2 regions of the Paenibacillus sp. ATY16 genome follow, and region 1 is predicted to be linked to the other one. Evidence: a T-box and tRNA genes for the amino acid it is inferred to sense, from the RefSeq annotation. Region 1 holds a T-box; the other holds one or more tRNA genes.
What was found. The T-box of region 1 lies ahead of CFI03_RS23530 (valine--tRNA ligase). A T-box ahead of a tRNA ligase gene usually reads a tRNA of that ligase, here a tRNA-Val.
Positions count from the first base shown of each region.

Region 2: it encodes a tRNA-Val, which carries the amino acid that the T-box ahead of CFI03_RS23530 (valine--tRNA ligase) is inferred to sense. The anticodon was not compared.

Region 1 covers NZ_NMOK02000040.1:50,460-66,783, reverse strand. Annotated here, with positions in the region: gene CFI03_RS23530 (valine--tRNA ligase) at 1-2,423, opposite strand, end outside; T-box leader at 2,581-2,816, opposite strand; gene CFI03_RS23525 (MDR family MFS transporter) at 2,889-4,382, opposite strand; gene CFI03_RS23520 (TetR/AcrR family transcriptional regulator) at 4,590-5,192, shown strand; gene CFI03_RS31370 (LysM peptidoglycan-binding domain-containing protein) at 5,242-6,648, opposite strand; gene CFI03_RS23510 (RluA family pseudouridine synthase) at 6,756-7,754, opposite strand; gene hemL (glutamate-1-semialdehyde 2,1-aminomutase) at 7,782-9,083, opposite strand; gene hemB (porphobilinogen synthase) at 9,090-10,085, opposite strand; gene cobA (uroporphyrinogen-III C-methyltransferase) at 10,145-11,707, opposite strand; gene hemC (hydroxymethylbilane synthase) at 11,712-12,686, opposite strand; gene CFI03_RS23485 (precorrin-2 dehydrogenase/sirohydrochlorin ferrochelatase family protein) at 12,706-13,344, opposite strand; gene ccsA (cytochrome c biogenesis protein CcsA) at 13,359-14,174, opposite strand; gene hemA (glutamyl-tRNA reductase) at 14,221-15,591, opposite strand; gene speD (adenosylmethionine decarboxylase) at 15,787-16,185, opposite strand.
Region 2 covers NZ_NMOK02000023.1:300,243-316,566, reverse strand. Annotated here, with positions in the region: gene CFI03_RS14325 (ABC transporter substrate-binding protein) at 1-1,058, opposite strand, end outside; gene CFI03_RS14320 (sensor histidine kinase) at 1,279-2,979, shown strand; gene CFI03_RS14315 (response regulator transcription factor) at 2,996-4,498, shown strand; gene CFI03_RS14310 (hypothetical protein) at 4,737-5,027, shown strand; tRNA gene CFI03_RS14305 (tRNA-Val) at 5,239-5,311, opposite strand; gene CFI03_RS14300 (cupin domain-containing protein) at 5,445-5,783, shown strand; gene CFI03_RS14295 (anti-sigma factor) at 5,846-6,583, opposite strand; gene CFI03_RS14290 (RNA polymerase sigma factor) at 6,580-7,152, opposite strand; gene CFI03_RS14285 (cupredoxin domain-containing protein) at 7,264-7,983, opposite strand; gene CFI03_RS14280 (plastocyanin/azurin family copper-binding protein) at 7,994-9,253, opposite strand; gene CFI03_RS14275 (DUF2524 domain-containing protein) at 9,400-9,591, opposite strand; gene CFI03_RS14270 (hypothetical protein) at 9,756-9,920, shown strand; gene CFI03_RS14265 (DUF3892 domain-containing protein) at 9,986-10,219, opposite strand; gene CFI03_RS14260 (MBL fold metallo-hydrolase) at 10,380-11,111, opposite strand; gene CFI03_RS14255 (hypothetical protein) at 11,243-11,458, shown strand; gene CFI03_RS14250 (stalk domain-containing protein) at 11,631-12,200, shown strand; gene CFI03_RS14245 (DUF1292 domain-containing protein) at 12,319-12,639, shown strand; gene CFI03_RS14240 (DUF1885 family protein) at 12,708-13,106, opposite strand; gene CFI03_RS14235 (aminotransferase class I/II-fold pyridoxal phosphate-dependent enzyme) at 13,216-14,685, opposite strand; gene CFI03_RS14230 (MFS transporter) at 14,885-16,069, shown strand; gene CFI03_RS14225 (YitT family protein) at 16,196-16,324, shown strand, end outside.

The DNA.
Region 1 (16,324 bases):
AGCTCCGCACCGGTTACGATTGCCGTCATTGCTTTATCCGGAGCGGCCAGACCAAGACCGGTCTCAAACGACGAAGTGCCGCAGAAACGTCTGATAAATTCCTCGTTGCGGCTGACAATCGCCGCCTCGGCTTCGCCGGAAGGCTTGATCATTAGCTCAACCTTCTTGCTCATCGGTACATTCACTTCCGCGCGAACGTTGCGCACCGCACGGATAATGTCCATGAGAAGCTCCATCTCTTTTACCGCTTCCGGCGCTTCAAGAGCCTCGTCGTATACCGGCCAAGCGGCTACGGTAATCGATTCGCCTTCATGCGGCAGATGCTGCCAGATTTCTTCGCTGATATAAGGCATAAACGGATGAATCAGACGCTGCGTACGGTCAAGCACATAAGCCAGAACCGACTGCGTTGCACGCTTTGCCTGCTCGTCAGTGCCGTACAGATTCAGCTTCGCAAATTCGATGTACCAGTCGCACAGATCATCCCAAATGAAGTTGTACAAAATACGTCCGGTTTCGCCGAACTCGTAGCTGTCGATCAAACGGGTCGCTTCGCGCACCGTTTCGTTCAGGCGATGCAGAATCCAGCGCTCAGCCGTACCGAGATTGCTCTTGATATCGATGTCGGATGCCGCAAAGCCTTCAAGGTTCATCAGAGCGAAACGGGAGGCGTTCCAAATCTTGTTCGCAAAGTTGCGGGCCTGCTCGACCTTCTCGATCCGGAAGCGCAGATCCTGACCCGGCGTGCTGCCCGTCGAGATCATGTAACGCATCGCATCGGCACCGTAGTTCTCGATGACGTCAAGCGGGTCAACGCCGTTGCCAAGCGATTTGGACATTTTGCGTCCTTCCGCGTCGCGAACGAGACCATGCATCAGTACGTCCTTAAACGGGATTTGATCCGTGAACTCAAGCGCCGTAAAGATCATGCGCGCAACCCAGAAATATACGATGTCGTAGCCCGTTACAAGAACATCCGTCGGGTAGTAACGTTTGAAGTCTTCCGTTTCTTCCGGCCAGCCGAGCGTGGAGAACGGCCAGAGCCCGGAGCTGAACCAGGTATCCAGAACGTCTTCGTCCTGACGAAGCGATGTGCTGCCGCAAGCCGCGCAGGCCGTTACGTCCTCGCGGGCAACATGCATCTCGCCGCAAGATTCGCAGTACCATGCCGGAATACGGTGGCCCCACCACAGTTGGCGGGAAATACACCAGTCGCGGACATTTTCAATCCAGTTCAAATAAATTTTCTCGAAGCGGTCCGGTACAAAGTTAACGCCATTGCCGGATTTTTGCGCTTCGATCGCGCGTTCAGCCAGCGGCTTCATCGCAACGAACCATTGCGTCGACAAATACGGCTCAACAACCGCGCCGCTGCGCTCGCTGTGGCCCACCTGATGCACGTGGTCCTCGATGCGGATGCAAACGCCTTGCTCCTGCAGATCCTTCACCAGCTTCTTGCGGCATTCCGCACGGTCGAGACCTTGATAAGGACCCGCATGCTCGTTCATCGTGCCTGTCTCATCCATGACGATGATTTGCGGCAGGTCATGGCGCAGGCCAACCTCGAAGTCATTCGGGTCATGCGCAGGCGTAATTTTTACCGCGCCGGATCCAAAATCCTTCTCCACGTAATCATCGGCAATAATCGGAATCTCGCGGCCAACTACCGGCAGTACGAGCATCTGGCCAATCAGATGCTTGTAACGCTCGTCTTCCGGATGGACCGCTACGGCCGTATCGCCAAGCATCGTCTCCGGACGCGTTGTTGCAACGGTAACATAACCGCTGCCGTTCTTGAGCGGATATTGGAGATGGTACAGATGGCCGTTCAGCTCTTTGTACTCTACTTCGATATCGGACAAAGCCGTGCGGGCCGCCGGGTCCCAGTTAATAATCTTTTTGCCGCGGTAAATAAGGCCCTTCTCATGCAAACGGACGAATACTTCGCGTACCGCTTTGGACAAACCCTCGTCCAATGTAAAACGTTCGCGGGAATAGTCCAGAGACAGTCCCATTTTGCCCCATTGCTCGCGAATGGTGTTCGCGTATAGCTCTTTCCAGTCCCACACCTGCTCCAGGAACTTCTCGCGGCCAAGGTCGTAACGGCTCAGCCCCTGTTCGCGCAGCTTCTGTTCTACCTTGGTTTGGGTAGCAATGCCCGCATGGTCGGTGCCAGGCAGCCACAGCGTGTCAAAGCCCTGCATCCGTTTGGTGCGGATAATGATATCTTGAAGGGTGAAATCGAGCGCATGCCCGATATGAAGCATCCCCGTAACGTTTGGCGGCGGGATTACGATCGTAAAAGGCTTTGCTTCCGGGCGCTGGCCCGCCTTGAAAAATTGACCCTGCTGCCAGAAGTCGTACCACTTCTGCTCGGCTGCCTTCGGATCGTAAGTCGTCGGCATTGTTGTCTTGTCTGACATCTTTACATCCTCCTAAAATGAATTGCCAATCTAGGTTGTTTATCAACCGTTTGTGGTGATTCATGCTTCGCAAGCATAAACCAGAATTTTACTTCGCAAGCATTGCCATTCCTGTCATTGCATGGATAGAAATACAAAAAAACCTTCCGCCCTTATAGCAAAGGACGAAAGGTTATCTTCCGTGGTACCACCTTTGTTCCGCACCTCAGACAAAGCAAGCGCGGCACTCAAACAGATAACGGCTGCGGCCGGCTTGAAATAACGGATGAACCCGCTTCATTCAAGCAACTCCGGGGCGACAAGCGAAGCAGTAAATTCCTGCGGTACCTTTCAGCGTTACAGTCCCGCTCTCTGAAGGCTTGGCTGCTTACTCTTCCCCTTCAACGTCAATATATGTTGAAAAAAATCAGATATAGCATATTTTATCCAAGATGCCCCCGAAAGTCAACTTGCGTCTACGCCTAATTAGTGGCCCATCATCATTGGCATGTCGGCTTTTTCCGTGCTTGCGCCTTCCGCGCGCTTTGGCTTCGAGAGCAGGAAACCTACTAATGTACCTACAACACCAACAATCGTTAGGATTAGGAATGTGTCTCCATAAGAAGCAGAAGCAACATGGGATGCAATAGCCGGTGTAATATCAGCAGGATTCTTAATGCCTTCCGCAGCCATATAATGCTCGGTGCGTCTAGCGAGAATCGTCGCAAGACCCGCTACTGCAAAGGACGTCATTACCTGCTGGGCTGCACTTGTAAGCGAAGTTACGCGGCCAACCAGTTCAGGAGGTGCTGCTTGAATAATATGCGTATTAAGCGGCATCATCGAGAGGCCCATACCCGCTCCGAGTAAAATGAGCGGAAGAATATAAGTGCCTACCGTTGCATCGGCTGAAATGTTAGAGAGCAAGAATGCGCCAATCGTAACAATCCCAAGTCCGCTCATAACAAGCGGACGGGCTCCAATCTTATCAAAAAGCTTCCCGCCGATCGGCATAAAGATCGCAGCAGCTAGCGCTTGCGGCAGCAGGATCAAACCAGTATCAAGAGCGGAGTAGCCTTTAGCTGTTTGCAGGAACAACGGGAACAAGAACAAGGTGCCAAAGAGTGCAATTTGAGATACCCACTGAACAACGATACCTTTGGAGAAATCCGCAGACTTGAATACACGAAGTTCCAACAAAGGCTGCTTACGGTTCAATTCAACAATAATAAAGATAATGAGCGAAATGCCGCCAACAATTAGACCGGTCAAAGTTTTGGTAGAGCCCCAGTCCGTACCGCCTTCGCTGACGCCGTACGCTAGGCCTGCAAAGGCAAGCGGCGCAAAGATCATACCAAGTAGATCAAGCTGCGGAACGGATTGGCGTGCCAATGCCGGCAGTGTACGAAGACCAAGGAGTACGGCTACCGCCCCAACAGGGATATTGATAATAAAAATCCAATGCCAAGTTACATAATCAACGAGCCAGCCGGCAAGTACCGGACCAAGAGCAGGTGCGAGCAGCATCGGAATACCGATCATTCCCATTACTGCGCCTTGTTTGCCCGGAGGGCTTAAGCGATAAGTAAACGCCATTGCAATCGGGGCAACCATACCGCCGCCCAGTCCTTGAATAATACGATAAATAATCAATTGCTCGGCAGTTGTCGCAAAAGCGCACAAAGCAGAGCCGATTGTGAACAATACGATCGAAGTAAGGTAAATCTGCTTTGCTCCGAAACGGTCAGACAACCATCCAGCCAGCGGAATAACAGCAGCTTGCGCCAATGCATAACCGGTAACGGTCCATTGTACAAGTGACAGCGATGCCCCGCCAAAGTCCTCACGCAATTTCGGAATTGCCACGTTCATGGCTGTACCGTCAAGAATTACCATGAACATCCCCACAATGATAGCCAGAAGCGGCACCATAATGGATTTAATAGACATGGAGCTGTTTGTTGCATTTGCTTCAGTCATTATATTTCTCTCCTCCTAAATATCTTTCTCTATTTATCTTTCTTGTAAAACTGCTGACGCCTTGACCTCTTCATGATCCAGCAGTAAAATGGGTAAGGCGTAAGACGACTGCGGACAATTGTCCGCTAACGTATGATACCGGACAATTGTCCGGTTGTCAATACAGCCTAGCTTTATTTATTTTTTGTTAAATTGGAGGGTGCTCGCATGAACGATAAAAAGAAGGACTCGCAAGAGGTAAGCAAGATGATCCTGCAAGCCGCCAGGTCCCTTTTCGCCGAACACGGTGTTGAAGCCGTCAGCATGCACCAGATTGCTAAATCAATTCAGATTGGACAAGGCACGTTGTACAGGCGTTATGCGAATAAATCCGACTTATGTATGGACTTAATGAATGATACCTTCGAGAGTCTGATGGAGGAAATCCGCCTGCTGCTCGAGCCGCTCGCCGATAAGCCTGTTCATGACAGACTGACGGCTGTTTTCCGTCGTCTGCTCTACTTTTCTAATGATCAGCTGGAATGGCTGAATGTGATTAAGGTCAGCAGACCTTGCAAGCCGGATGAGATGGATTTCTTTGAAAGTCCGAGCTACAGGAAATTAAACCATTTGTTTTTGTCTCTCCTCCGGGAGGCACAGAGCAAGGACGAGATTATTGCACTCGTCCCCGAGTTTACGGCCCATATGATGATTAGTGCCATGGCTCCCGAATCTCTTATCTATTATTCGAAAGTGCTGGGCTATTCGATCGAACAGATTGCGGACAACTTCTGCATCACCATGCTTGATCCGCTGTTTAAATCTAATTAAAAAGCTCCACCGTCAGCCTCGGGAGGGCTAACGGAGGAGCTTTTTTTAATTATGGGATATAAAGCAGCTGACCCTCCGCGACGGAAGATTCGTTCAAGCCGTTATACAGCAAAATTTCGCGAGGATTGAGGCTGTATCTGACCGCAATCGACTCCAGCGTCTCATCTCTTTGGACGATGCAGACACGGATTTTGCGGAATTCGTTCTCCTCCGACTGTTTGCCGAGGAATAAGGTCTTCCACTCGATATCGTCGCCGGATGAGCGGGTTTTAGCCTGCTCGGCTTGCTTGGCTGCAACCTCTTCCGCCGCCTGTCGCGCAGCCTGCTCGCGCTTGCTCGTTTGAAGCAGCGTCATTAGACCAACATTGGGCGCTTGCTCCGGATTGTTTTCCGGCTGCTTGCTGCCGACGCCTATCCGGATCTCCTGCTTCTCGTTGTCCGGCACGCGGGGAGCCTCCGGCTGCGCCTGCCATTCCGCTTCGCCTGCCGAGTCTCCGCCGAAAGAAGCAAATGCCTCCTCGTTAGGCTCATCCGCTTGTTCGGCAAATGACTCCTCCTGCCATTCCTCTTCTTCCTGTTCGAACTCGTAAGTATTCTCCCTCTGCGAAGGCGGGGGCGCCTGAGGAGGAACGGTTGGCTGATAGAACGAAGCAGCATTTTGTTGATTCGCAGGTTGATAGGACTGCGCCTCGGGCTGGGTTCCAGGCTGATTGGCCGGCTGGCTCGATTGGAACCACTGCGAAGCAGACCAGCCGCTGTCCCTCGGCGAAGCCGAAATCGTGACGGAAGCATCGGCTTCTTCGGCTTCGTCTATCCCTTCTTCCTGCTCCTCTTCCTCGAATGCCTCGAAGCTTTCTTCTTCCTCTTCTTCCTCGAACTCTTCTTCCTGAGCTCTTTGCGTTCCAGGAAGCTGGCCTGCATAGCCCGTAAAATAAGGCTGCTGCGTCACGGACTGCCACGTTTCCTGAGGCTGGGCCTCAATGTCCGATTGCGCCTCTGCCTCGAAATCGGATTCCTCATTCGAAGCCTCGCGCTCATGAACGACCGTTATCGGCTCCTCCCGCCATGCCTCTTCCGCATCGGGAAGCGGTTCAACGAGTATACCTCTAAGCGATAACACGCCGGTCACGTTAAGCGTCCGCGCGGACAATAAATCTACGTCAAAATTATCGATTTCTACCGAAATGTCGTCAAGCCGAGATACCCGGTTGAGCGGCAGCGTAATTTCGACCGGAATCCAGTGCTCCAGCGTCTGCAGGCTTCCTCCGTCCGATTGGCCGCGATACACGCCGTTTAAGAGCAGTTGCCCTTTCAGCACCGCATGATCACCCTGCTCAATCACCTGAATACGCGGGGTTAGCTCAATTTCCTCCAGTTCGTCAATCGCCGCTACCTCATCCGGCAAATGAATACGCTCATACAAATCAAATCGCAAGCCTTTGGATTGATCTGTCACGCGATATCCTCCCTCCCAATACCATAAATGAAAAGCAAATGCCTAAAGCTTGGGCTAAAGTTACATTCACTACTATCTATATGGCGCGGAAATAAGGCGCATGACTATCAATTTGTCCGTCTGCCCAGCTTGTCAAGAAGATTCGCAAGCCATTCGGGCTCCGCTGCGGCCGCTTCTACGAAATCACCCGTCCATGGATGAGGAAAAAGCAGCCGTTCGCCATGGAGCGCCTGATGCTGCAGCAGTCTCGTATCTCCGCCGTACAGCTTGTCGCCAAGCAAGGGATGGCCAAGATGGCTCATATGCACGCGAATTTGATGGGTTCTGCCGGTTTCCAGACGCAAACGGACAAGAGTAGCATCCGAAAAAGCGCGAATGGTTTCATAGTGGGTAATAGCCGGATCGCCGCCGGGCGTTACGCGTCGCCTTGAAGAATGATGACGGTCTTTGCCGATCGGAGCATTAATCGTGCCGGACGGCTTTTTCACCTTTCCTTGGACGACGGCAAGATAACGCCGATCAATCCGTTTCTCGCGCATGGCTTCATCCAGCACCCATTGGGCTAGATCATTCTTCGAATACAGCACCGGACCGGATGTATCGTCATCCAGACGATGAATATGCCGGACGGGAAGCGGATCCCCTTGCTCCAGCAGCCATCGCGCCACCGCTTCATCCAGTGTACCGGTCTGACCGGCATGGGATTCGTGAACCGGCATACCCGCTGGCTTGTTAAGGACAAGGCAGAAGTCATCCTCATAGAGGACCTCCGCTGCCTGTGTTAGAGAGGAATAGCCGCCGCTCTTTGCTTTGCGGTATAACGGATCCGAGACGGGGTCTATCGGCGGGAAAGCTAGGAGGCGAATCCTCTCTCCCTCCCAACCGATACCGCCAACCGAGAACAGACGGTTAATCCATTTTGCCGGAAATAAAGAACAGGCCAGCAGCCATTGCCGCACAAGATGCGGATGACTGCCGGCCTCCGGAATGGAAAGCTGCTCCGTTAGCTGCCCGGAAGCCGAATCCTTGCCTGTCGTCTGCCCGGCCAAATCCGCCGGCAGAAGCGAAAGCCATTGCCCCTCGCGTCGATAAGGACGTTTATGCATGGATATCAAACCTTCCCGTTCTACATTTTATAAGCTTGCAAGTGCCTGGTCATGGACGGCAATCGTTGCATCGATATCCTCGTCCGAATGGACGGCGGACACAAACATGCCTTCAAACTGCGAAGGAGCAATACTTACGCCCAGATCAAGCATCGCAGAGAAGTAAGCTTTGAATTGTTCAAGATTAGACGTCTTGGCGGTCTCGAAGTTAATGACATGCGTATCGGTGAAGAACGGACATACCATCGAACCAACCCGGTTAATCGTTGTTGCAATGCCATGCTTGGCGGCATTTTTCTCAAAGCCGAGCTGCAGACGGACGGCTTGACGCTCGAGCAGCTCGTAAGTTTCTTTCGTTAACAGCTTCAACGTTGTATAGCCGGCTGCCATTGCAAGCGGGTTGCCGGACAAGGTGCCGGCTTGATAGATCGGACCGCTTGGCGCGATCATTTCCATGATCTCGCGTTTGCCGCCGTAAGCGCCAACTGGCAGACCGCCGCCGATCACTTTGCCGAAGCAGGTCAAGTCCGGCGTAACGCCGTACAGACCTTGCGCGCAGCTGTAATTGACGCGGAAGCCGGTCATAACTTCGTCAAAGATGAGCAGGCTGCCGTATTGCTCCGTCAACTCGCGGAGCCCCTGCAGGAAGCCCGGCAGCGGCGGGACAACTCCCATATTGCCCGCTACGGGCTCGACGATAATGCAGGCGATCTCTTCGCCGAATTTTTCGAAGGCCAGCTTAGCCGATTCCAGATCGTTATATGGAACGGTTATCGTTTGTGAGGCCACGCCTTCGGGAACGCCGGGGCTGTCCGGAAGGCCAAGCGTGGCTACGCCTGAGCCGGCTTTGATAAGCAGGCTGTCGGCATGCCCGTGATAGGAGCCTTCAAATTTCAAAATTTTGCTGCGCTTCGTATAACCGCGCGCAAGACGCAGCGCACTCATCGTCGCCTCCGTACCGGAGTTAACCATACGGACGATATCAACGGATGGAACGCGTTCAACGACCAGCTCGGCCATCAGAGTTTCCAGCTCGGTTGGCGCGCCAAAGCTTGTTCCTTTTTCCGCGGTTTTCTTAATCGCTTCGATCACTTCGGGATGGGCATGCCCCATGATGAGCGGTCCCCAGGATCCCACATAATCAATGTAGCTGTTGCCATCGATATCATATACGCGGCTGCCTTTTCCGTGATCCATATAAACCGGGTTAAGACCTACGGATTTGAATGCGCGCACCGGGCTGTTCACGCCGCCGGGAAGCACCTGCTTCGCACGGGCGAAAGCCTCTCTCGAACGGTCATCGCGTCTATTGCCAATCGATCTGCTCATCCTTCGTTATTCTCCTCTCAGCCAGCGCGAAGCATCCTTCGCATGGTAAGTAATGATCAGATCCGCGCCGGCGCGCTTCATGCTGATCAGCTTCTCAAGCACAATCGCCTTTTCGTCAATCCAACCGTTTGCCGCAGCGGCTTTCACCATGGCATACTCACCGCTTACGTTGTAAGCAACGATCGGCAGATCAAAGCTGTCGCGAAGCTGGCGAACGATATCAAGGTAAGAAAGGGCAGGCTTGACCATGAGCATATCCGCGCCTTCGAACACGTCGGAATCCGCTTCGCGCAAAGCTTCGCGGGCATTAGCCGGGTCCATCTGATACGTCTTGCGGTCGCCGAACTGCGGCGCGGACTTCGCTGCATCCCGGAAAGGACCGTAGAAGGCGGAAGCATATTTAACCGAATACGACAAAATCGGAACATGGCTGAAGCCCGCTTCATCCAGTCCTTCGCGGATAGCCGATACAAAACCGTCCATCATGTTCGATGGAGCAATCACGTCCGCACCCGCTTCCGCCTGGGAAACGGCCGAGCGAACGAGCAGCGACAACGAAGGATCGTTATCCACAACCGCCGTTCCCGTAGCTTCATCCAAATGCACCATGCCGCAATGTCCGTGATCGGTAAACTGGCAGAGACAAGTATCCGCCATAACGATCAGCTCAGGCGCCCATTTCTTGATCAGGCGCGTAGCTTCCTGAACGATTCCGTTCGGATCATAGGCCGAAGTACCTTCAGCATCCTTATGGTCAGGCAAACCAAAGAGCATAATCGCTTGAATGCCAAGAGAAGTAATCTCGCGGATCTCCGCTTCCAGAAGATCAAGGGAGAAGCGGTATACGCCGGGCATCGAGCTAATCTCTTCTTTGATGTTCGTCCCGTATTTCACGTAGATCGGATATATAAAATCATTCGCCGTCAGTACGGTCTCGCGTACGATATTGCGCATAGCGGCCGATTGACGCAATCTGCGGTGTCTCACAATGGGAAATGCCATTTCAAATTCCTCCTCTAATCCTGCTAGCGATGCGATGGGTATGCGATAATTGCCGGTAATTAAGACGGATCAGCCTTCAAACGTTTGGTGATTTGAAGCTGAACCAACGCTTCAACCAGTGCTTCGATTGTAGCATCCTCCGGTTCAATTGTAACGGAAAGTCCGGCTTCGGAGGCCGTCTTCGAAGTCACGGGGCCAATGCTGGCCACATCGATGCCGGTCAGCTGCGCGACCGGATCCTCGAATCCGTTCCTTCGAAGCACCTCAAGCAGATTCGTTACCGTCGAGGAGCTGGTGAATGTAATCGCGTGAATTTCCCGATTGCGGATCCATTCAAACGCCTGCTCATCCTGCGAATCCGCAATCACCGTCTCGTAAACATCCAACTCAATTGGGACAAGACCCTTAGCCTTCAACTCAAGCGGCAAAATCTCGCGCGCGAGATCGCCACGCGGGAGAAGAACCTTCTCTCCCGGCTTCAGCTGGCCTTCCAGCTGTTCGAGCAATCCTTCTGCCTGAAACTTGGCCGGCAGCTGATCCGCAATCAAGCCACGCTTGCGCAGAGCTTCCGCAGTCCGTGGACCAACCGCCGCAATACGGGCGGCATGGAAGCGCCGGATATCCACGTTAAAGCGATCCAGCCAGTTGAAGAAGTACTCCACGCCGTTCACGCTCGTAAACATGATCCAATTATACGACTCCGCATCCGCAAGAGCGATACGGATCGCTTCGGCAGCAGCCTCCTCCCGGGGCTCGCGCGTCTCAATTACCGGCAGTTCGCAAGGCTCGCCGCCAAGCTCTTCAATCCGGTCAGCCAAGTCGCTGGCCTGTGCCCTGGCCCGCGTGACAAGCACACGCACCCCAAAGAGCGGCTTTTGCTCGTACCATTTCAGCTTGTCCCGCTGGAGTACCACATCGCCGACAACAATAACCGCCGGCGGCTGGAAGTTCGCCTCTTTCACGATCCGTTCAATCGACTCCAGCGTGCCGACAATCGTCTGCTGCTCCACGCGGGTCCCCCAGCGGATAAGGGCAACCGGCGTTGTTCCCGGCTTGCCGTGGCGGATAAGCTGCTCGGCGATATAACCGATCTTGGCTACACCCATCAAGAAAATAAGGGTGCCCGTCGCATTGGTCACCTTGCCCCAATGGATGGAGCGGTCGAGTTTCTCCGGACTCTCATGCCCCGTAACAATGGACAAGGAAGAAGCTAGGTCCCGGTGAGTCACCGGAATACCGGCATAAGCGGGCACCGCGATTGCCGACGTAATGCCCGGAACAATCTCGAACGATACGCCATTCTCCTGCAGCAATTCCGCTTCCTCGCCGACACGGCCGAAGATCGTCGGATCCCCGCCTTTCAGCCTTGTGACCGTATGCCCTTCCAAAGCCAGATCGACAAGCAGCTGGTTAATCTCTTCCTGCTTCATCGTATGGCGGTCAGGAAGCTTGCCGACGTAAATTTTACGGGCACCTTCCTTCATATATCTAAGCAGCCTTGGGCTCGCCAGGCGGTCATAAACAACAACGTCGCTTCGCTTCAGACATTCCAGTCCGCGGACCGTAATAAGCTTTGGATCTCCCGGTCCGGCGCCAACGAGATAGACAACTCCTTTATTCATCGCGTTATCCCCCGAATTCCGCCAAAATGCGATCCGCGCCTCTTGCCTTCAATGCCTCCGCAACATCGCGGCCCAGCTGCTCCGGATCGGTTCCCTTCCGGATTTCCTTCAGCATCACTTCTCCGTCAGGAGAGCCAACCATGCCGGTCAGCTCAAGCTCGGCGTTGTCGAAGCTCTCTTCCCCGGACTTCTTGTGCACCACGGCAAAAGCGCCGATCGGAACCTGGCAGCCGCCGTTTAGCGCGCCCAGGAAGCTTCTCTCCGCGCGGACGGACAGCGAGGTTTCGGTATCATTCAGCAAATCGAGCAGCTCGCGCACCCCGGCATCCGCCGTACGGCACTCGATGCCAAGCGCTCCTTGTCCAACCGCCGGGATCGACAGATCAACGGGGATAAACGCCGAGATTCGGTCCTCCCAGCCCATGCGGGTAAGACCGGCCGCGGCCAGTACAACCGCGTCAAAGCCTTCCGTCTCCAGCTTCCGGATCCTCGAATCGATATTGCCGCGGATGGAATCAAGCTCAAGATCCGGGCGTATATTTTTAAGCTGGCTGGAGCGGCGCAGACTGCTTGTTCCGACACGCGCGCCGGCCGGCAGATCATCAAGCGAGCTCCCCTGCTTCATAATCAGGCAATCGCGGGGATCAACCCGTCTCGGAGTTGCGCCGTTCATCAGTCCTTCCGGCAGCTCATAAGGCATATCCTTCATGCTGTGGACAGCCATGTCGATCTCGCCGTCAAGAAGGGCCTGCTCGATCTCTTTTACAAACAAGCCCTTTCCGCCAACCTTGGACAACGTGACATCCAGAATGCGGTCACCCTTCGTCACAATTTTCCGAATTTCAAAATGGTAATCAAACCCGTGTTTCTCGCTGATTCGCTTCAACTCGTCAATGACTTGACCCGTCTGCGTCAACGCAAGCGCGCTCTGGCGTGTCCCTACCACGATTGTACGCGGTCCATTCTCATGAGCTCCCATTATTGTCTTCCTCCCGTCGTCAATCCAAGGGCCTCTTTGCCCGAAGTCGTTCTACCCAAGCTTTCGGCTCCATGTCCGCATGATCCCGGAGCGGCACCTCTTCGGCGGCAAGCCTTAGAAGCGTTTCCCTCTCGCCAGGCTCAGAGACATCAGCCTTCACGTAATCGCGCAGCCGCCTGAGCTGCTCCACGCTATATCCGTATTCTTCGCCGTATTGCCGTTCCAGCTCCCGCTTAATCCTTGCAGAGAGAGCCGGGCTTGCGCCAGTTGCGGAGACGGCAATCAACAGATCCCCGCGGCGTACTACCGAAGGATTCAGAAACCCTCTTCCTGCGTCCCCATCAACCGTGTTAACCAAAGCTCCGGCCCGCCTGCCATCGTCAGCGATCCGTCGGTTAAGACCGGAATCATCCGTAGCGGCAAACAGCAGGCGGGCATCAGTCGCATCTTCCGGCTCATAGGTCCGGCAATTCCACTGAAGAGATCCGCAGGCGACAAGCTCCTGCAGCCGGGCGGTAATCCGCGGACTGACAAGAATGACGGTATCCGCTCCCGCCTCCATGAGGCCTATCGCCTTGCGCTCGGCAATCCGTCCGCCGCCTATGATGACGCAACGTTCGCCGCGAAGCTGAAGCATTACCGGGTAATAGCCGTTCATGCGCATCCCCTCTTCTAGTGAAACGTCGACAAATAACTGGATAACAAATTAATAATCAACATAACGAATGCAATCAGATGAAGTCTTGCAAGCTGAGTGCCTGGACGTCTCAGCATCGCCCTTTGAATAATATAATTGACGTAAAAGATCAAAGTCGCAAACGAGGTTAGAACCTTCCAGTCAAGCAGCAGCTGCGGGCGTCCTTCCGCAAGCAGCACGGTAACGGCAACCGATAAGGACATCGCAAGCAGCGGCACTCCGATGATAATCGCCCTATCCGAGAAACGTTCAATCCTATCGAGACTTGGCAGCCTCCGCGTGAACGGAGTCCATCGTTTCCCTTTCAGCTGCTTGTGCAGGAACAGGTACATCCCCGCGAAGATGGATCCTATCGTCAGCGATGCGTATGCGCATAGCACCAAACTAATATGTACAAGGAGCAAGTCGCGCATCGCCTGCGAAACTCCAAACTGTTCATCCATTCCAGGCCGGCTGTACAAGTTAAGCGCCAGCACGGAGAAGCTGATGATGTTAACCAGAAAGACGAGAAACTCGATTTTGAAAAACTGGCTGATGACCAGGGATATCGTAACTAGCAGCCACGAAAAGCCTAGCCAATATTCAAAGGACGAAATTGCCGTTATCTCGAAATGGGTCACGAGCCGGCTCACCAGAATGACGGTTTGCAATATCCATACAAAAATAAGGAGCCCTGTTCCAATCCGCTTCGCTCTCCGGTTCGCATCCATGAAATCGGAGAAGTAAAACAGAAGGCTCAGGGCGTAAATATAAAGTATCGCGTCGTAAAGCCACTTTTGCGTAAAAAACATAAGCTTCCACCTTGCCGCCCTTCGCGATTATTCGGGTAGCGCGCTGTTATCGAAGGATGGACGCCAGTGCCGAAGCTGCCGGACGTGCAGGCATCGTTTTCTTTTTCGCCGCAGACGCCGTGTCTGCTTCAGCTTGTTTCGACTGGGCCAGCTCATCTTCAAGCGCAAACAACTTAACGAACATATCCATTGCTTCCTCGGAATGTTTCTCTCCGGCCATTTCTTTAATCCGCAGGATCGGATCTTGCATCATCTGGTTCACAATGCTCTTCGTCAGCTTGCGGATTACCTTCAGTTCATGCTCGTCCAGATCCGGCAGCTTGTTCGTCAGGCTGTTAAGCGTCTCTTCATGAATGTGGGCAGCCTTTGTCTGGAGCGCACGGATTAAAGGAACAACGCCAAGCGTCTTGTACCATTGCTCGAACTGCTCCGATTCTTGTTCAATCATCGTTTCGATCTTCTCCGCTTCCTTCCGGCGCTGCTCGATATTGCTTGCTACAATACCTTCCAAATCGTCAATGTCGTACAGGAACACGTTCTCGACCGCGGCAATCGCCGGATCGAGATCGCGCGGAACGGCGATATCGATCATGAACAAAGGCTTCGACTTTCGGCGCTTCATCGCTTCGGCTACCGCTTGGCGTTCCAGTACATATCCATCCGCTCCCGTGGAGCTGATCACAATGTCCGCTTCATGAAGCTTGCTTGCCGCGTCTTCCATCGAGCAGGCAATCCCGTTAAACTTCTCCGCCAGCTGGGCTGCTCTTTCATACGTACGGTTCACCACAATAACGCGGTCAGCGCCATTCGCATACAAATGCTTCGCCGTAAGCTCGCCAGTCTCGCCGGCGCCGATGACCATAACCGTCTTCTTGCTGAACTGGCCAAAAATCCGCTTGCCAAGCTCAACGGCCGCATAGCTGACCGATACCGCCGATTCTCCAATCGTTGTCTCCGAATGAGCACGCTTGGCCATCGTAACCGCTTGTTTAAACAGCATGTTGAACAGGGTTCCTGTCATCTTCTGCTGCTGCGCAAGCGCAAAAGCATCTTTTACTTGTCCCAGAATTTGCGTCTCGCCGATCACCATCGAATCAAGCCCGCTTGTTACCCGGAATAGATGCTCGATAGCCTTGTCATCCTCATGCATATATAAATGGTTAGTGAACTGCTCTCTAGGCAGCTTGAACCACTGCTCCATAAAGCTGCGGATATAATGCCCGCACAGATGGTGCCTGTCCACTACCGCATACAGCTCGGTACGATTGCAGGTCGCAACAATGACACATTCCATAATGCTGCTCGTGTTCATCAGCTGTTTCAATGCTTCCGGCAATTCTTTCTCGGCAATCGCAAACCGTTCTCTTACTTCAACGGGAGCGGTCCGGTAGTTCAAGCCGACTACGATAATGTGCATGCGCGTTCACCTGCCTTTCTTCAAAATTAACTTTAGAATGATTATAACATAGTTCGACAAGCCGTACGGCTTCATATTGGCTTCATTTATGAATAATGTTTGAAAACCCTCATTGCCATTATTCCCTGTTTCTACAAAGAAAATAACCATGGACCGAGGTCTATGGTTATCTCTATATCTTTTCAATTTAAAAGCTTAAACAAGCTCAACTTGTTGCATTTTTGGTTCTTCTACTTTCAACTCGCCCATGCCGCGAACAAGCTTCTTAGCATGAGTAGTCGTTGGCTTCAGTACAGCGATCATGTAGTCAATCGCAAGCTGTGGATCCACAGTTTCACCGCATGTGTAGCAGTCGAGAGCGGCGAATCCTTTCTCAGGATACGTATGAATCGAGAGATGACTCTCCGACAGCAATACAAGTACTGTTGCTCCTTGAGGCTCAAATTGTTTCGATTGCACCGATAATACGGTAGCGCCGCATGCTTCAGCAGCCTCCACCATTTGGGCTTGCAAAAATTCAGCGTTGTTCAGCAGATCAAAGTCTACTCCCCAAGTATCAACAGCAACGTGTCTTCCGAAAGTTGAATATTCCATCTTCCGGTTCCCCCTTCCTAGGAATAAAATGTTTAAAAAAATTTCATCCGCTAGGACCTACGTCATTCACTTCCCGAGGGAATAATCTCTCGCAACATAACCATGTCCTGAGTGAATCCTGGTTCCTATTTTGTTTAGA
Region 2 (16,324 bases), on a different contig from region 1:
TGGTTGTTCACGATTTTTTGCGCCACTTCTTTTGTTGCAATGAAGTCGAGGAATTTTTTGGCTTCTTCGATATGCTTCGCTTTTTTCGGGATAAACAGCTGGCCGCCAAGCGGGCTTGCGCCAAGGTACGCGTCGCCGCTGTTGTCGGTAGGGTAAGCGAAAAGGCCAAGGTTCATGTTAGCATCCTGCTGCTGTACCGACTCGATCAGCCAGTCGCCCATGAACATCATCGCTACTTCCTTGTTCAGGAATTTACCCGCAGCCATGTCATAGCTGTCGCTCAAGACGTCGGTATTGGTGTAGCCTTTTTTATACAGATCGTATTGCTGGTCAAGGATTGTCTGGAACGCTTGAATGTCCGTCCATTTTTTCTTGTTTGCGTTCAGATCATCGAAGAGGGTAGGTTCTTTTTTGGCCGCGTATTCGCCAAACGATGCGCCCGGCATGACGTTAGCCGCCCAGTTGTCTTTGAATGGCATAAAGATTGGCGTGTAGCCGGCTGCTTTAATTTTTTCGCAAGCCGCAAGGAATTCGTCATACGTCTTCGGAACTTCAAGTCCAAGCTCTTTGAAAATATCTTTGTTGTATACCACCCCTTGCATGCCCGTATCTTGGCTTACGTGGAAGCTGTAAACATGGCCGTATGCGGACAGGACGTCTTTGTTCAGAAGACGGCTGACCCAAGGCTGGTCATCCAAGATTTCAAAGTTGCGCTCAAGATTAAGGTCGGTCGTCGCGCTAGCCAGGTTGTATTGCAGAATGTCCGGCGTTTCGTTAACGGCCAGCTTGGTCTGGAGAACGGTCGACGTTTGCTCTGCGGGAAGCAGCTGTAAATTAACTTTGATATTCGTTTCTTTTTCGAATTCGTCGAGCAGGTCTTGCTGTACGAATGCGGAGTCCTGAGAGCTTTTGGATAGAGCAAGCTCAATCGTTACTTTTTTGCCGCCTCCGGTGCTTCCGCTTTCGGAATTTGAGCTGTTGCTACCGCATGCTGCCAGCGATACGGCTAGTACTGCGCTTACTGCGCCCAATGATAGCTTACGTGCTGTTTGCTTCATGTTTTTCTCCCCTCATGTTACCCTTTGTTGTATCTTCTACTGAATCCGTTTACAATCCAATTGTAGGTTTTTTTCAAAAGGAGGTACATGTTTGACCTTTACCTTTTCTGTGTAAAATTCTGAACTCATTTCGAATCGGAGGCTATCATTCTTGAAAGGCTTCAGTCAAAAAATCAAATTTACTCCACGACACACCAGCCTTCAAACGAAGGTAGTTCTTATGTTTTTAGTCTTGCTGTTAGTTGTGCTGTGCTGCTTTTTGGCCTATGTGAATTGGCAGGTCATCCGGCCATTGAAGGAAAACAATGAAAACGATAAGCAGCTGACGGCAGCCAAAATCAGCGGGCAGCTGGACCAATATATTAAAAACCAGAATCAGCTGTCCCAGCGCGTTTTGTCTAACCAGCAAGTCGCGGCGGCATTATCCGGAGGGTATCATTCGGCGGATTCCGCTGAAGGTCTGACGCAGAGCCGCATATTGAAACAGATGATGTTCGAGGCAATCGGTCCCAGCGTGGATATTCGGGATATGATCATCTATGATCTTGAAGGAAGGGCGGTTTCTTCTTACATCGGTTATCCGTCAAACCCGCTGCTGCTCGAGGCCGGGCTGCGGACTGCAATGGATAACAACGACTATATTTTATACCAGCAGAAGAACGGCATAACGGCGTTTGATAGAGCGATTATCAATCAGAATGGCCAGATTTACGGCTATCTATCCATTCAGCTGGACCAATCCGAGCTGCAGCTGCCAACGGAAGACGTTGCGGTTGGCGAAGTCTATATCATGGATCAGAAGAATCAGCTGATTGCCCGCTCGAAGAATGCCAAGGAGCCGGATCATCTGGAGCTTATGAAGGCTGACCCCGAGAGCAGCGGGATGTACGTGGACGGCGATTCCAATTACATCGCCTATAACCATTCGGCCAGCACCGACTGGACAACTTATGTGGTTACACCGAAGCAGGCCGTACTTGGACCGGTCAATTCCGTCCAATATTTATCGATTACGCTTATTTCCATTCTGATGCTGTTTTCATTCGTGTATATTTATTTCAGTACCCGGAATCTGCTGCTGCCGATTCGGAAGCTGCGAGGCCAGATGTCGCGCATCAACTATAGCAACCTGGATGTCAGAGTGGACAACCGTTCCCATAACAACGAGCTGATGGCTTTAAGCGAATCCTTTCAGGAGCTGTTAGGCCGTCTCCATCAATCGATCGAAAACGAAAAGCTGGCGCTGCATGAAGAAGTGAAGGCGAGGAACTCGGCTCTTCAAGCGCAAATCTCGCCGCATTTTATTCACAATGTGTTATATTTGATTAGCATTGCCGCTCAAGAGGGTAAAAACAAAGCGGTATCCGATATGTGCAAGCATCTGTCCGATTCCTTGCGGTATATCGTGACGTCTCCTTACCAGCATGTTTCCTTGGCGGAAGAATTGGAGCATACCCGAAACTATTTGTCGCTTGTCGAGCAAAACTACGAAACCGATCTTGAATGGGAAATTATCGCCGAAGATGCTGCCGCCAATCTCATACAGCTTCCAAGGCTGGTCATCCAGCCGTTCGTCGAGAACTGTATCGAGCATGCGTTTACGAATACCGATCCGCCTTGGCGCATCAAAATTCTGGTCAAGCTGTATAACGGCATATGGGCCATTGAAATCAGCGATAATGGCGAAGGTATCGAAGCCGGCAAGATTAATGAAATCATGAATAATATCTCGAATTCCGAAGCAAGGGAGCATGAGCTCCATATGCCTTCAAGCTTTGGGAATATGGGGATTGTTAATACCGTGAACCGGCTCAAGCTCATGTATAAGAACAGGTTATTTTTCAATCTGTACAATAACGCGGGGGAGGAAAAAGGTTCAACCGTGCAAATTATCGCCTCTCTCACGAAAGACTTTTACTAGAAGGAGTAGAAAGCCTATGTTTACCGCCTTGATAGCCGAAGACAGCAAGCCGATACTGCGCAATATCAAGGCGCTTCTCGAATCATCCGAACTGCCGATCCGGATCGCCGCTACGGCCTATAATGGGGAAGAGGCACTGGATTATTTGAAGAAGCAGCCCGTCGACATCCTGATTACCGATATCCGAATGCCCAAGCTGGGCGGGCTTGAACTTATCGAGCAGGCTATGAGGCTGCATTCGTCTCTGAAAGTTGTGCTCATTAGCAGCTACAGCGATTTCGAATATACGCGGAAAGCGATTAATTTGCAGGTGTTCGATTATTTGCTGAAGCCCGTCGAGCGTAACCAACTGATCGAGGTTATGCAGCGTATCGTAGATTCGCTCGCGGAAAAGCTGGAGTACAGCCTGGAGCCTCTAAAGTCGATTGTGCCACCTGCCTTTCTATCCGGCTTGCGTCTTGGACCGCAATTTCATGAGCAGCCGGTCTCGCTGTTCCTGATTGGCAAGCAGCCTTTTACTCCGGATTCGGGCAATTGGAAGGTCGAAACGCTGCAAACGATGCTTGAAGCCATCTGCCAGCCGCAAAGCTGCTGGGTGCTTCCGGCCAAGGATTCGGACCGTTATCTTGTTTTTGTTCAGCCGGCTATGAAGGAGCGGTTCGCCACAACTCTTGCTTGGATGGAATCCATTGAACGTCTGCTGCTTAGCGTTGATATTGAAATCGCTATGGCGGGCTGTTTCCAGCCGGTAGATTTCAAACAGCTGCAGCTTCAATACGATAGGCTGAAAGGTCTGCTTGAAGAAGAAACGCTGCTGGATAAAAGAGTGCTGCTCGATACGGATTACCGCATTCCCGAACAAGCGGTGAAGGAAGCCATGATCAGAAGCTTTACCGATATGATCGAGCAGCGCCAATCGCAGCCATTCCTGATTAAACTACGAGAGTATTTGCAAATCTCCTATAGCGAGCATGCCCGATATGTCGATCTGGAGAGACTTGTATCGGCGATTGGGGATGCTTTCGTCCATGCTCTGCCGAGCAGCGGACCTGAGGAAAGGCTGGCAGCGGCAGCGGCTGTCAAAGAAATGCTGGAGCAAGGCAGCTACCAGAGATTCTGCGAGCAATGCTTGAACTGGTGTGCCCACAGCTTTGAGAAGCTGCAGCAGCGCAACCGGAAAAGCGGAGAAGAGCTGTTCGAGCAAATGGATGCTTACGTTAAGCTCCATAAATTTTCGCAGCTTTCCATCAATGATCTGGCAGCCAAATTCCATGTCAGCGCGTCCTATGTGAGCCGGATTATTAAGCGATATACGAACACAACGTTCGTCCAATATTATATGGAGATGAAGATCGGGGAAGCCTGCAAGCAGCTGCGGGCGAAGCCGGATCTGAAAATCAAGGAGCTCGCGGATGCTCTTTCGTTTAGCGACCAGCATTATTTCTCCCGCGTGTTCAAGGATCATACGGGAATTAGCCCAAGCGAGTATAAGGAGCAGTGTGTGATCTCAGAGTTTTAAAAAAACGGTGCATGGATAGTCCATGCACCGTTTTTTTTTTAGCTATAAGAATATCAAAGAATGTAACAATTATCGTAATAGCCGCTTGAACAGGCAATAACCAATACACGGCAATTCTCTCGTCTTTCAACTCTCATGAATATCGGAGGCTATCGCCTTCAGGGTCAAGTGTACAGGTCGTATTTCCCCTAAGTGAATACAATAAGCTGTAATCCAAAACTGGAAGGGGATAATTACAGTGAATCGCAACTATTACATGGGCATGGGCAATGTAGGTAGTATGAATGAAGCTAACTTTTGTCCCGATTGTCCAACGCAGACGATTTATGATCCTCCGATTACTCTATATGAGAACTACTACCATCCACAGCTTGTAAATGTCGTCCAAAATATTGAAACGGTGAAGCAACATCATTGTTGTCCCGTCTATCAGCATCTTTACACGCATACTGAGAAAAACGTTATGGTATCGAGCGCGAAACGCGGGAAACAAGTTAAAGCATCTTCCAAGAAACGTTCGAAAAAATAGAGCAAAAACGCGAATATCGTGTGAATTGGGCTGTTTTATTTGTGTGGAGGCGTGCGTGCTAGAGAAGGCATATACAATACCCTTAACAATAGAAGATCAGTAGGTTATGTATAAGGCACGGGTTTCCTGCACTCCGGTATCACTTCATATGAAATACCTGTACCAATAAGAAAACCCGCAGAGCCTAAGGCTTTGCGGGTTTCTGTTCGTATGATCTGTAGTGGGCTCGAACCACTGACCCCTACCCTGTCAAGATAGTGCTCTCCCAGCTGAGCTAACAGATCGTGTAAGTGATGAATATTAATATATCAGCATCCAAAATGAATGTCAACACAATTATTACCTTTTCTCAAACCCGAAAAACTGCTACGATATTTATCACATTAAAGGTCAAGCTGACAACAAGGAGAGACCGAAATGAAGACAAGCAGACAAAACGCGGAACACTACATATGGGGGGACCAATGTGACGGCTGGCATCTGCTGAAGCGGCAGGATTTGAGCATCATCCATGAGAAAATGCCGCCGCATACGGCTGAAACGCGCCATTACCACGAGAAGTCCCAACAGTTCTTCTTTGTTCTTGAGGGGACGGCGACTATTGAGATTGCCGGCGAGACTTTTGAGCTGGAAGCGCATGAAGGGATTCACGTAGCCCCGCATACTCCGCACCAGATGTTTAACCAATCGGATCGCGACATTCAGTTTCTTGTCATATCGGAGCCTACAACCAGGGGAGACAGATATCCTTCCTAATCAGTAAATAAACCGCCATTCGTACCTGATCGTAAGATCGTACGGATGGCGGTTTTTATGCATCAGGAGATCGAGCTGTATAATCTTGTTCCCCTTGGCTGCGTGCCGTGTTCGTCAGGCTCAAGCGTTATGCCAATAGAGTCAAAGGCAAGCGTATCGCCGGATATGGGCATCGCGAGTACCCCGATACCTTTGTCATCAACCCTGAAAGTACCGGCGCTATCCTTTTGCCCGGCATGGTTGAGCCATACCTGGTAGACAGTGCTGTCCTTGGAAGCGGGTGCGCCAAATACGTAAACGACAAATTGCTTATTGCTTCCGTTATCCACAATACAGGCGACGGCATAGGACGAAGCGACGTCATCCGATACCGGCTTTAAGGATATCAGCTGATTGATCTGGGAAGCGGATACGGACAACGCCTGTTCGATAGGGATAACGGATGGGCCGCTTCGGCTGCGATACAGCTCCACATTCCAAGCCGTGCCCGCAACCAATACGGCGAGTACCGCTGCGGCGGCAGCAGCCCAGGTCAGCTTGCGGAAGGAACGTTTTGCAGGGCGCGGTAGCACGGAGGCCAGCACGGCGTCCATGACCTGCTGCTTCAACTCGGCCGGCGGTTCGATCAGCTCCATATCGGAAGGGAGGGAGTCCCATACGAGCCTTAGCTCTTCGAGCTCGGTCTGGCAGGCCGGGCAGCCTGGAAGATGCCGTTCGAAAGCTTTCTTTTCTTTATCGGAACAAGCACCCGAAATATAGTCAAGGGCATTATGGCAAACCGTCACATTTTGCTGCTTCATGATTGCTCTCCTTCGGCCACGAGATGCCTGCGTAATATTTTTAAAGTCTGATGCAGACGGTTCTTTACCGTTCCTATCGGCTGGTTATATATGGTCGCAAGCTCGCTGATGCTATAGCCCTGCCAATAGAAATGCTCAAGCAAATGGATCTGCTGGGCGGACAAATCGCGGTAAGCGCTGCGGATCTGGTCCTTCATCTCGCTGTTAACGGCAGCCGTTTCCGGCGTCGCGGAACCTTCGTCGGGAATTTTGGCCAGCTGCTCCGGTTCGACTTGAACAAGGGGGGCCGTGTCTCTCCGTCTTTTTCGCAGCCAGTCGGTCGTAATATTGCGGGTAATGGTCAGCAGCCAGCTGGAGAACCTGCCTTGCTCGGGATCATAGACGGATTTGGTTGTCCATAATCGCATAAATACGGCCTGGACGATTTCTTTCGCGACATTCTCGTCTTTTAACGTTTTCCAGGCGAAGGAATAAACGAGAGACGAGTAACGGTCGTATAGAACAGAAAGCGCTTCGCTCTGCTTGCTCTGAATGAGCAGCATCAATTGATGATCCGTAAGCTCCCGCATACGATGGTACCTCCAAGAGGATAATATAAATCTATTCTATCAACTGTTTACAGCCTTGCAATACGTAAGGAAAACAGGGATAACCAAGTCTGGTTATCCCTAAGCTTATTTCTATTTGTCCGAGACGCTAATCGTGGCCTGCATGCCCGGATGCGGCATACAGTGATAAGCGAACTCGCCTGCTTTATCAAAGGTAACGGTCTTAGCTTCATTCTCGGCTAACAGCCCGGTATCAAAAGAATTGTCATCGGCTGTCGCGCTATGCTTGATTTCGTCCTTATTAATAAATTTGACGCGGTCACCCGGCTTTATTTCCAGCTTGGCAGGGGAGAAGGCGAAATTCGAAATTTCAACGATATATTCCTTGCCGCCATCGTCCGCACTCGACGCTGTTGCGGCAGGCGAGCTTTTTGGATGATCCTCGCTGGCAGCAGGAGATGTCTTCGAATCATCATCATCATCATCATCGTTCGTGCGCCCGCCATGATGATCATCATGGGTGGGGGCTGGCGAAGGTTTTGGCGTGACTGCTGCCGAAGCCTGCGGTTTGGCCGTCGCCGAAGCTTGGGGTTTCGCTGTTGCCGATGCTTCTGGAGCTGCAGACGGTGACGGCGATTCCGAAGGCGTGGCTGATTCATGCTGCATATTCTCGTGCTCATCACTAGACATAGATGCTTCCGGAGTAGGGCTTGGCGTGACGGTCGCCGCCTCCTGCGATGGAGGGGGAGCGGAGGCCGCCTTATCGGATGAGCTGCCGCATGCCGCCAGAAGAAACGCAAACAGTAGTCCGGATAACAGGAGCAGCAGGCTTTTGCTAGTTATAAATTTCATGATAAATCCCTCACTTCACAATAATCTGACCGGTCATAAACGATTTGTGCAGCTCGCAATAGTAATTGTAGGTACCCGGTTTATCCAAGGTAATCGTATAGGACTCTCCAGTTTTGAGCACGGGAACTTTAAAGCTGCCGTCGACGGCCACCGCGTTATGCTCCATCTCGTCTAAGTTAGTGAAAGTGATTTTGGAGCCGGCTTCAACGGTCAGAGGTTCCGTGCCGAAAGAGAACTGTTTAATATCTATCCGGTAGGTTTTGGCTTCCGGTGTCATGCCTTTAAAGGTAGACGGATTAATAACAAACCATACCTGGTTTACGTTCTGGCCAAGCACATCCCCGGATTGTGCATCCTTAATGAAGTAGTAGAGCGGGTAGCCTTTGTAAGTCCATTGCTCCGTGCCGTCGGCACGGGTGATGCTCGAGAAATCGGCTTTGTTCAGGAAAGCGGGAATTTGCAGCTCATCGGATGTGAACACGGGCCAGTTGACGAGGCATTGTCCACCGCAAGCATTGATATTCTCGGCATCCTTGGTGAAATAGTACAAGGTCATGCCGTTACTGTCGGTCAGATAAGCACCCAGCTTTTGATGGCTTCGCAGCTGAATTCTTTTCCCTTGAGGAAGGGCTGCGGATTGCGGGAGTACGCCTTTCTGCTGGAGGTTAACGAAAAAGGTTTGCCCTTGCGGGGTTTGCACGGTTAAGGCTTCGATAAGCGCTGTCGCAAGATGAGCGTTGGTCAGCGGACTGGCTGCCGCAATGGATGCCATCCCTTTGGAAGCGGCAAAGGTCAACGTATCCGCATAGGCGAACTCGGAACCGGAACGGAAGCCGATATTTTCGAGAAGTACTTTGTACAGCTGTTGAGCGCTGACGGGATCGTTCGGATGGAAGGAACCGTCCGGGTTGCCGGCCCAGCCCAGTTCAGGATGCTGCTTCAAGTAAGCGAGAATAGGAACATTGGATTTGCCTGCTTTGTCTGCGTCTTTAAAGGAAGAAGAGCCCGTGCCCGCCATGGCCTCCTTCAAATGGCCGTTCAGGCGCAAAGAAATAATGGCCGCCTGCATGCGGGTTGTCTGCTTGGCTAGGTAAGTTTCGTTAACGCCGCTGCCGTCGCCCAGCAGGAGTCCCAGCTTCGCCGCCGATTCTGCGTCGGTTGTCACGGAAGGGGGCTGCGTTTCCGCTGCCGAGGCTCCGATAACTGACGACAGCAGACTCGTTAAGAGTACCGCGGCAAACATAAACATGGTTAATTTTTTGGTGGTCATGAATAATCCTCCTTAAAAGAATAATGGTCTCTTATAGGAGGTAACGAAGGAAAGGAGAAAGCGGTTTGAAGGAAATTGAATTTTTTATCGGGGTTGCAAAAGAGGAAGGCCCATGCGCTTAAGCATGGACCTTTTGCGTCTCGTTATTAATGATTACTATGCGGAATATCGCATTTGTTCTGAATGAACCGGATCTGATTCTCGAGCCGGTTAATCTCCTCCTGCTGCTCGGCAGTGGAGGCGGATCCGTTTCTTAACGAATCAAGCTGCGCGATAAGGTTCGGCAAGTCGGAAGAAGCATTTGCGCAATCATAGCTGCTGTTCAAATCTAAAGTCATCGTGAAGTTACTCTCCCTTCGGTATTGTGAGTACGTTTGTCCGCCAATTAGTATGATCCGGATCGGCAATTATGATGCGAACTTGTGACAAAATTAGCATATTTTATTCTAGCCATACATACCTGTATAGAAAGCATTTGCATGACTAATAGGAGGCGGTATCGTTGGCACAGGAGTATGCCTATATGGCCGTATGGCTTCTGGGCTTGTTTGGCATCGTGGGTACGGTAATCGCATGTGTGGCAAGGTTTGTCGTAAATGATTCTTTATCGTATGATCAAACGCATGTATGGCGCAGAAAGCTGCCTCCCGAAACAAAGAAAAAATGACCATCGATTATGAGATGAAGAAAAAAAATCGGCTGTCCGCGATCGCGGCAGCCGATTTTCCGGTTTTAGAAGGTTGGCAGATTGTCGAGATTATTGTCCTTGCGGCCGTCCGCGTTAGAACGAAGATGCTCTTCGTGGTCACGGCCTTTAAAAACGTTTAATCCGGCAATTTCATTATTTTTAACCATCGACTGCGCGGTTTTGTAATCGACGACCCGGCCAGACGTTAATTGCAGTTCAACAATATCGCCGTCTCCGTTCTTGCGTACGGCAATGACTTCTTCTTGTGTGTGATCCATATTATCATCCTCCCGATGATAGTATGGATCGATTTGGCCCAATATATGCACGTACCTGCATGTACGCTGATTTTAACCTTTAACCGGAATGCATCCCTCTGCATAAGCTATACCTAGAGCGGATGTCTGCAGCGCCAGTAGCGCGGTGGATATCTGCTTGTTAGGTTTTAATTTCGTAAACGGCAAACTGCTCCACGAAGCGCATTTTTCCCGTATAACCGACGAACTCTTCCATATTGTCGTTATAGTGCATCAACCACACTTTCTCCTGGATGTCCTCGGGCAGCGTGAGCAGCTCTTCCAGACTCGCATGGACAACACCCGGGGAGACAAGCTGACAGTCATGGAAGATCGTTGATACGCCGTCCTCGATCAATTCCTTCAGCAATCCGCCGTCAAATTTCATATCCGCGGAATAGAAAAAGTTCTCGTTAAAGAGGAAGGAGTAGCTGAGCTTGCCCGCGATATGATCCGTCCGGATCAGCTTCACGCGAATTTCGGGATGGATCTCGTACGACTCGCCTTCCTTGATTGGACGAACATCAAAGAAATCGGACAGCGCGTTAAGCGGCTCCTGCGTCAAGCCTCCGCGAAGCGTCTGCTCCCATAATGGCTCAACCAGCGTATCGGCAATATACAGGACAGGCTTTTTGCCGTAACGGAACATCATCTGGAACGCGTATTCCTCCAGCCCGCCGACATGGTCGGCATGCATATGGCTGATTAGTACGGCATCGAGATCGTTAAACGAGTAACCGGCATCGTGAAGCGACCGGGGCAGCGTGATGCCGCAGTCCACGAGCAGCTTAAAACCGTCAACTTCAATTAAAGCATTATTATTCGAATACTTTTTCGCGAAAGCTCCGCCGGTGCCAAGCATTTGGATTTGCAAGCTTAGATCGCCTCCCTTTCTAGTTGTCTTCACTTTACCAAATAACGCAAGATGTTGACAAACAACAGATGCATAATGCCCTCCGCCTACATATAATGCAGAAGCAAAAACGGCGGGAGGATTGAATGAAAATGAGTGCAGCAGCGGCAAAGGGCAAAGGCAAAGTTGTGAAGAAGAAAAAGTCGTCCAGTGAAAGAAAGCAGTATTACTACAAGCTTGTGTTGTCCGACACTTGCGCGGTATGCAAAACGCCATGCGAGCGTGGGATGCGCTATTGGAAGCGAATGCAGGAGCCCGGAGCGGTGGGGAAGGGCGTACCTTGCATCTTGACCCGCACTTACAGCTAACCGCGGGCAATACGTAAGTATTTCCTGGGCAAGCGCATGATTCAACAGCTTTTGACAGATTCAGCCTTGAACGGTCAGGCTTAAAAACTTTTATTGCGGGGCGCAACTTTGGGCCAAAACCCGAGTATAACCAAACATCCAGACAAACCGGATGGAGGGAGGGTTAACAGCAATGAAAGTCGGATTCAAAAAAGTAGCTATTCTGCTCGCTATTTTGTCGGTATTCGGAGGTACGCTCATTTTCGCCGATTCTGCATCCCAGAAAGTACGCGTTATTGTAAACGGCAGTGAGCTGGATGACGGCGGCATTATTGTGGACGGCAAAACCTACTTGCCTCTTCGCCAGATGGTAAACAGCCTGAATGCGCTTGTTGACTGGGATAATCAGAGCAAGAAAGCGACAATTAACAAGCCTAATGTCCATATGATTCTGTTCCAGGATAAAGTCATCTTTGGCAATGTGGACAAAGGCAACAAATATACGTTTAATGTCTTCTCCCAAATCGACAATCTTAAGACAGACATCTCTGCTGTAAAAGTGTCGATTACGGACCCTTACGGCACCGAGAAGGTTATTCAATCCCAGAATGTCAGCATCACGAAGGATAATTTCTGGTACCGGACGGAGGATATCAAATACAACTTCGAGTACGCCGGCAAATACGCGGTACGGTTCTATTTGAAGACATCGCCATCGGATGACTGGACGGTTGTATCGGAGAAGCTCATCACATCCCAGTAAAACTAAGGCTTTGAATAAGGACGCTCCGGACTACGGCCGGGCGTCTTTTGTTTGACCGGCGATTCTTCGCATGGTACGATACGTAAGTATGTATAAATAACTGAAATGGGGTAATTCCATGAGCGAGCATCAACATCAGCACGGCGAAGACTGCGGCTGCGGACATGATCACGAACATGATGAGCATGTGTTCATCGTGACAGACGACGAAGGCCAAGAGCGTGAAATGGTCATGGTCTATACATTTGAATCGGAGAACAACGTTTACGCGGTATTGCTGGATCGCAACGATCCGGAGGCTGACGGCGTTATCTTCCGTATTGAAGAAGAGAATGACGAAGCATTCCTCGTTGGGATCGAAGACGATGCGGAGTGGGATCGCGTAACGGCGATCTACGAAGAAATCGCGCGCACCGAGAACGAGAACAAAGAAGGTTAATGACCTAAAACACCCGTCTATTCCAAACGGCTGCTTCAGCCTTGGATAGACGGGTGTTTTTTTGTATGTCATTTACGCGGATTATAATAAATCGTTCGGCCGTTAAACATCGTAAGCTCGGCAAGCAGCTGTTTGGCTAAATACTTGCAGAGCTCGTTAGCTTTGGCTTTGTCGCCATGGGTGGACCCGTCGGGAAGGACGACTTGAATCGTGGAAGGGCCCTCATCTCCATTGCCAAACACGATATATTTGTATCCGGGATTGGTGCCTTGCAAGTAAAACCATCGGTCATCCTGTTTCGATTCGAACGTATACGGAAAAGCCGCTTTTGCGTAATCCCAGTCTAGCTGCGTTCCGGTTAAAGCGGTCTGCTCCCGGTAATGGATTAGCTTTTCCTTCAGTTCTTCCAGCGGAAGCTCACTAACGGCAGATCCTTGAACAAGCTTAATAAATGCGCTTTGACTCATTCATCCCACCCCCACCTCATCATAGCATGGCGCTCTAAAGGTTTACAATAAGTGGAATCATGCAAAAAGCCAACAGCTTCGCCTAAGAGCTCTGCCGTTGGCTTTTCGTTTAGAAGATCGCGTTTTCTTCCACGATGACTTTAACGAACTGAATGCTGCGATCCTCCGGCCCTTTGACAGGCAGTCCGACCTCAACATGATCCACGATATAGTCGATGTTTTTCTGCGAGATAACTTCACCAGGAAGCAAGATCGGAATGCCCGGCGGATAGACGTAAATAAATTCGGCGATAATCCGTCCGGCTGACTCTTTGAACGGTACGATTTCCGTCTCGCCATAGAAAGCGTCGCGCGGCGTCAGGGACAGCTGCGGGATATCCGGAATTTTTACGACAAGCTCGCGGGCTTCCGCGCCTTCATGGTACGTCTCCGACAAGCCGCGGAGCGCTTGCAGCAATTTATCGACCGACTCGGAGGTATCTCCGGGCGTCACGAGGCAAAGAATGTTATACATGTCGCTCATCTCGATCTCTACGTTGTAGTGATCGCGGAGCCAGTTCTCAACCTCGTAGCCGGTTACGCCAAGATGGCGGACATGCACCGTAACTTTGGTTGGATCATAATCGTAGGTCGCTTCGTCGCCGAGAATATCTTCGCCAAAGCAATAAAGGCCAGGGATCTGATTAATCCGTTCACGGGCATATTGGGCAAGCTCAATCGCTCTCTCCGCAATTTCATGGCCGTTAATCGCCAGATTGCGGCGGGACGTGTCCAGTGAAGCGAGCAAAATATAAGATGTCGAAGTTGTCGTCAGCATACTCAGGATCGTCTGGATGCGGAACGGGTTGATCCGACCTTTGCGTACGTTCAAGACCGAGCTTTGCGTCATGGAGCCGCCAAGCTTATGTACGCTTGTAGCTGCCATATCGGCACCGGCCTGCATGGCGGACATCGGGAGCTTCTCATGGAAATGAATAAGTACGCCATGGGCTTCGTCGACAAGAACCGGAATATCGTAGCTGTGAACAAGATCCACGATTTCCTTCAGATTCGCGCAAATGCCGAAGTAAGTCGGGTTAATGACCAGAACGGCCTTGGCATCCGGATGACGGTCCAACGCTCGTTTCACCGAGCGGGTCGTAATGCCGTGGTCGATACCGAGATTCGAATCGCGCGCGGGCGAGATAAATACCGGACGCGCGCCGGCGAAAATAATGGCGGCCATAACGGACTTATGAATGTTGCGCGGGACGATAATTTTGTCGCCCGGGCTGCAGACCGTCAGAATCATCGTAATAATCGCTCCGCTGGTGCCTTGAACGGAGAAATACGTGTAATCCGCGCCAAAAGCATCTGCCGCAAGTTTTTGCGCTTCTTCAATAACGCCGGTCGGCTGATGCAAGTCATCAAGCGGAGCTATATTTATAAGATCGATCGACAAGGCGTTGTCGCCGATAAATTCGCGAAACTCAGTATCGCTGCCGAGACCTTTCTTATGCCCCGGAATATGAAATTGTACCGGATCGTTCTCCGCATGGCGGCGGAGTGCGCTGAAGAGCGGGGTTTTGTTATGATCCATCGCTTTCGTCCCTGCCTTTCGACTGTCGTCTAATGTCTAATGTACAAACAAAGTTGAGTATAGCAAAAACAAGTCGGAATGCAAGCAACAATTTTATTGATGAAGTCAGGCATTCCGAAGCTGGACTAGTATTGTTCTCCATTTGTTCATAACTATGGCCAGCTTGATATGATACGATAAGGGATGGGGTGAAGACAAAATGCGAGATAAACGACTTCTTATAGTAATGGCTATTCTAATGACCACCTTCATCGGGTTCGGGATTATTATTCCTGTTATGCCTGAAATGATTAAAGCCGTCAGCCCGGGTAACGCCGAGCATCATACGGGTTTAATGCTTGCGCTCTACTCAGCTGTATCGTTCATACTCTCTCCATATTGGGGAGGCTTATCCGACCGGATTGGCCGGAGGCCGATTATTATCATTGGCGTGACCGGTTTTGCAATCAGTTTCTTCTTGTTTGGCTTATCTTCCGACAATTTAACCATGATGTATCTTTCCCGTATTCTCGGGGGCTTGTTCTCCGGGGCGGTCACTTCGGTTATTGTCGCTTACGTAGCGGATATTACGCCGCCGGAGCAGCGTACAAAAGGCATGGGACTTGTCGGAATGTCGATTGGCTTCGGTTTTACGATTGGTCCCGGCGTAGGCGGTCTGCTTAGTCAGGTTTCGCTCGAAGCCCCTTTTTACGCGGCATCGATAATGGCATTAATTACTTTGTTCTTCGCAATAACCAAGCTGAAGGAATCGCTGCCGCCCGAGAAGCGGAGAGCTGCGGGCGAGAAGCGGGAATCCCGCTGGTCGGCTTTTACCGGGCCGCTTAAGTTTCTGTACGTTCTTGCGTTCTTCGTTACCTTTACGCTTGCCGGCATGGAAGCAACGCTGCAGTTCTTCGGCATTCAGCGCTTTGACGTAACGCCGGTGCAGGTGGGCATGCTGTTCTTCGTATGCGGCTTTGTTGGCGCGCTTGTGCAAGGCGGTGTCGTTCGGCGGAGAATCAAGCGGGGGCAGGAGCCTCAATACATCGCGCTTGGCTTGATCATTTCGGCCGTTGGCTTCTTCCTGCTGCTTGCTGCCCATTCCTTGTGGTGGGCTACGATGTCGCTTGCCGTATTCGGCATTGGCAACTCGCTGATCCGTCCATGCGTAACCTCGTTAATTACCCAGAAGACGAAAGTGGGTCAAGGCGTTGCCTCCGGCCTCAGCTCTTCGATGGACAGCTTGGGACGTATTCTTGGACCGCTTGTTGGTTCGTTCTTGTTTACGCTCGATTTGCGCCTGCCATACGTTTCCGGCGGCATTCTGTGTCTCTTGGCATTGATCCTGCTTGTACAGTTCCGCAGAATGGACGGTACAGCGGGTTCTACCGCAGCACAGGAATAAGGACTGGCGTTAAAGCCGGCATCTCATGAATATATGAGAGGCCGGCTTTTTTTTGTTTTTTCCAGAGAATGGCATGTACCAGGCCCGCATATAAATGAGGTAGAGCAAAAAGAGGTGAAAGGTAGAATGGGGATTCTGTCATGGCGCAGGTGGGCGGCCATCATTTTGGGGAGCCTGCTGATATCGGTCGGGATTAATTTTTTTCTGATTCCGTTGATGATTCTGGACGGGGGGCTTATAGGGATCGCCCTTATC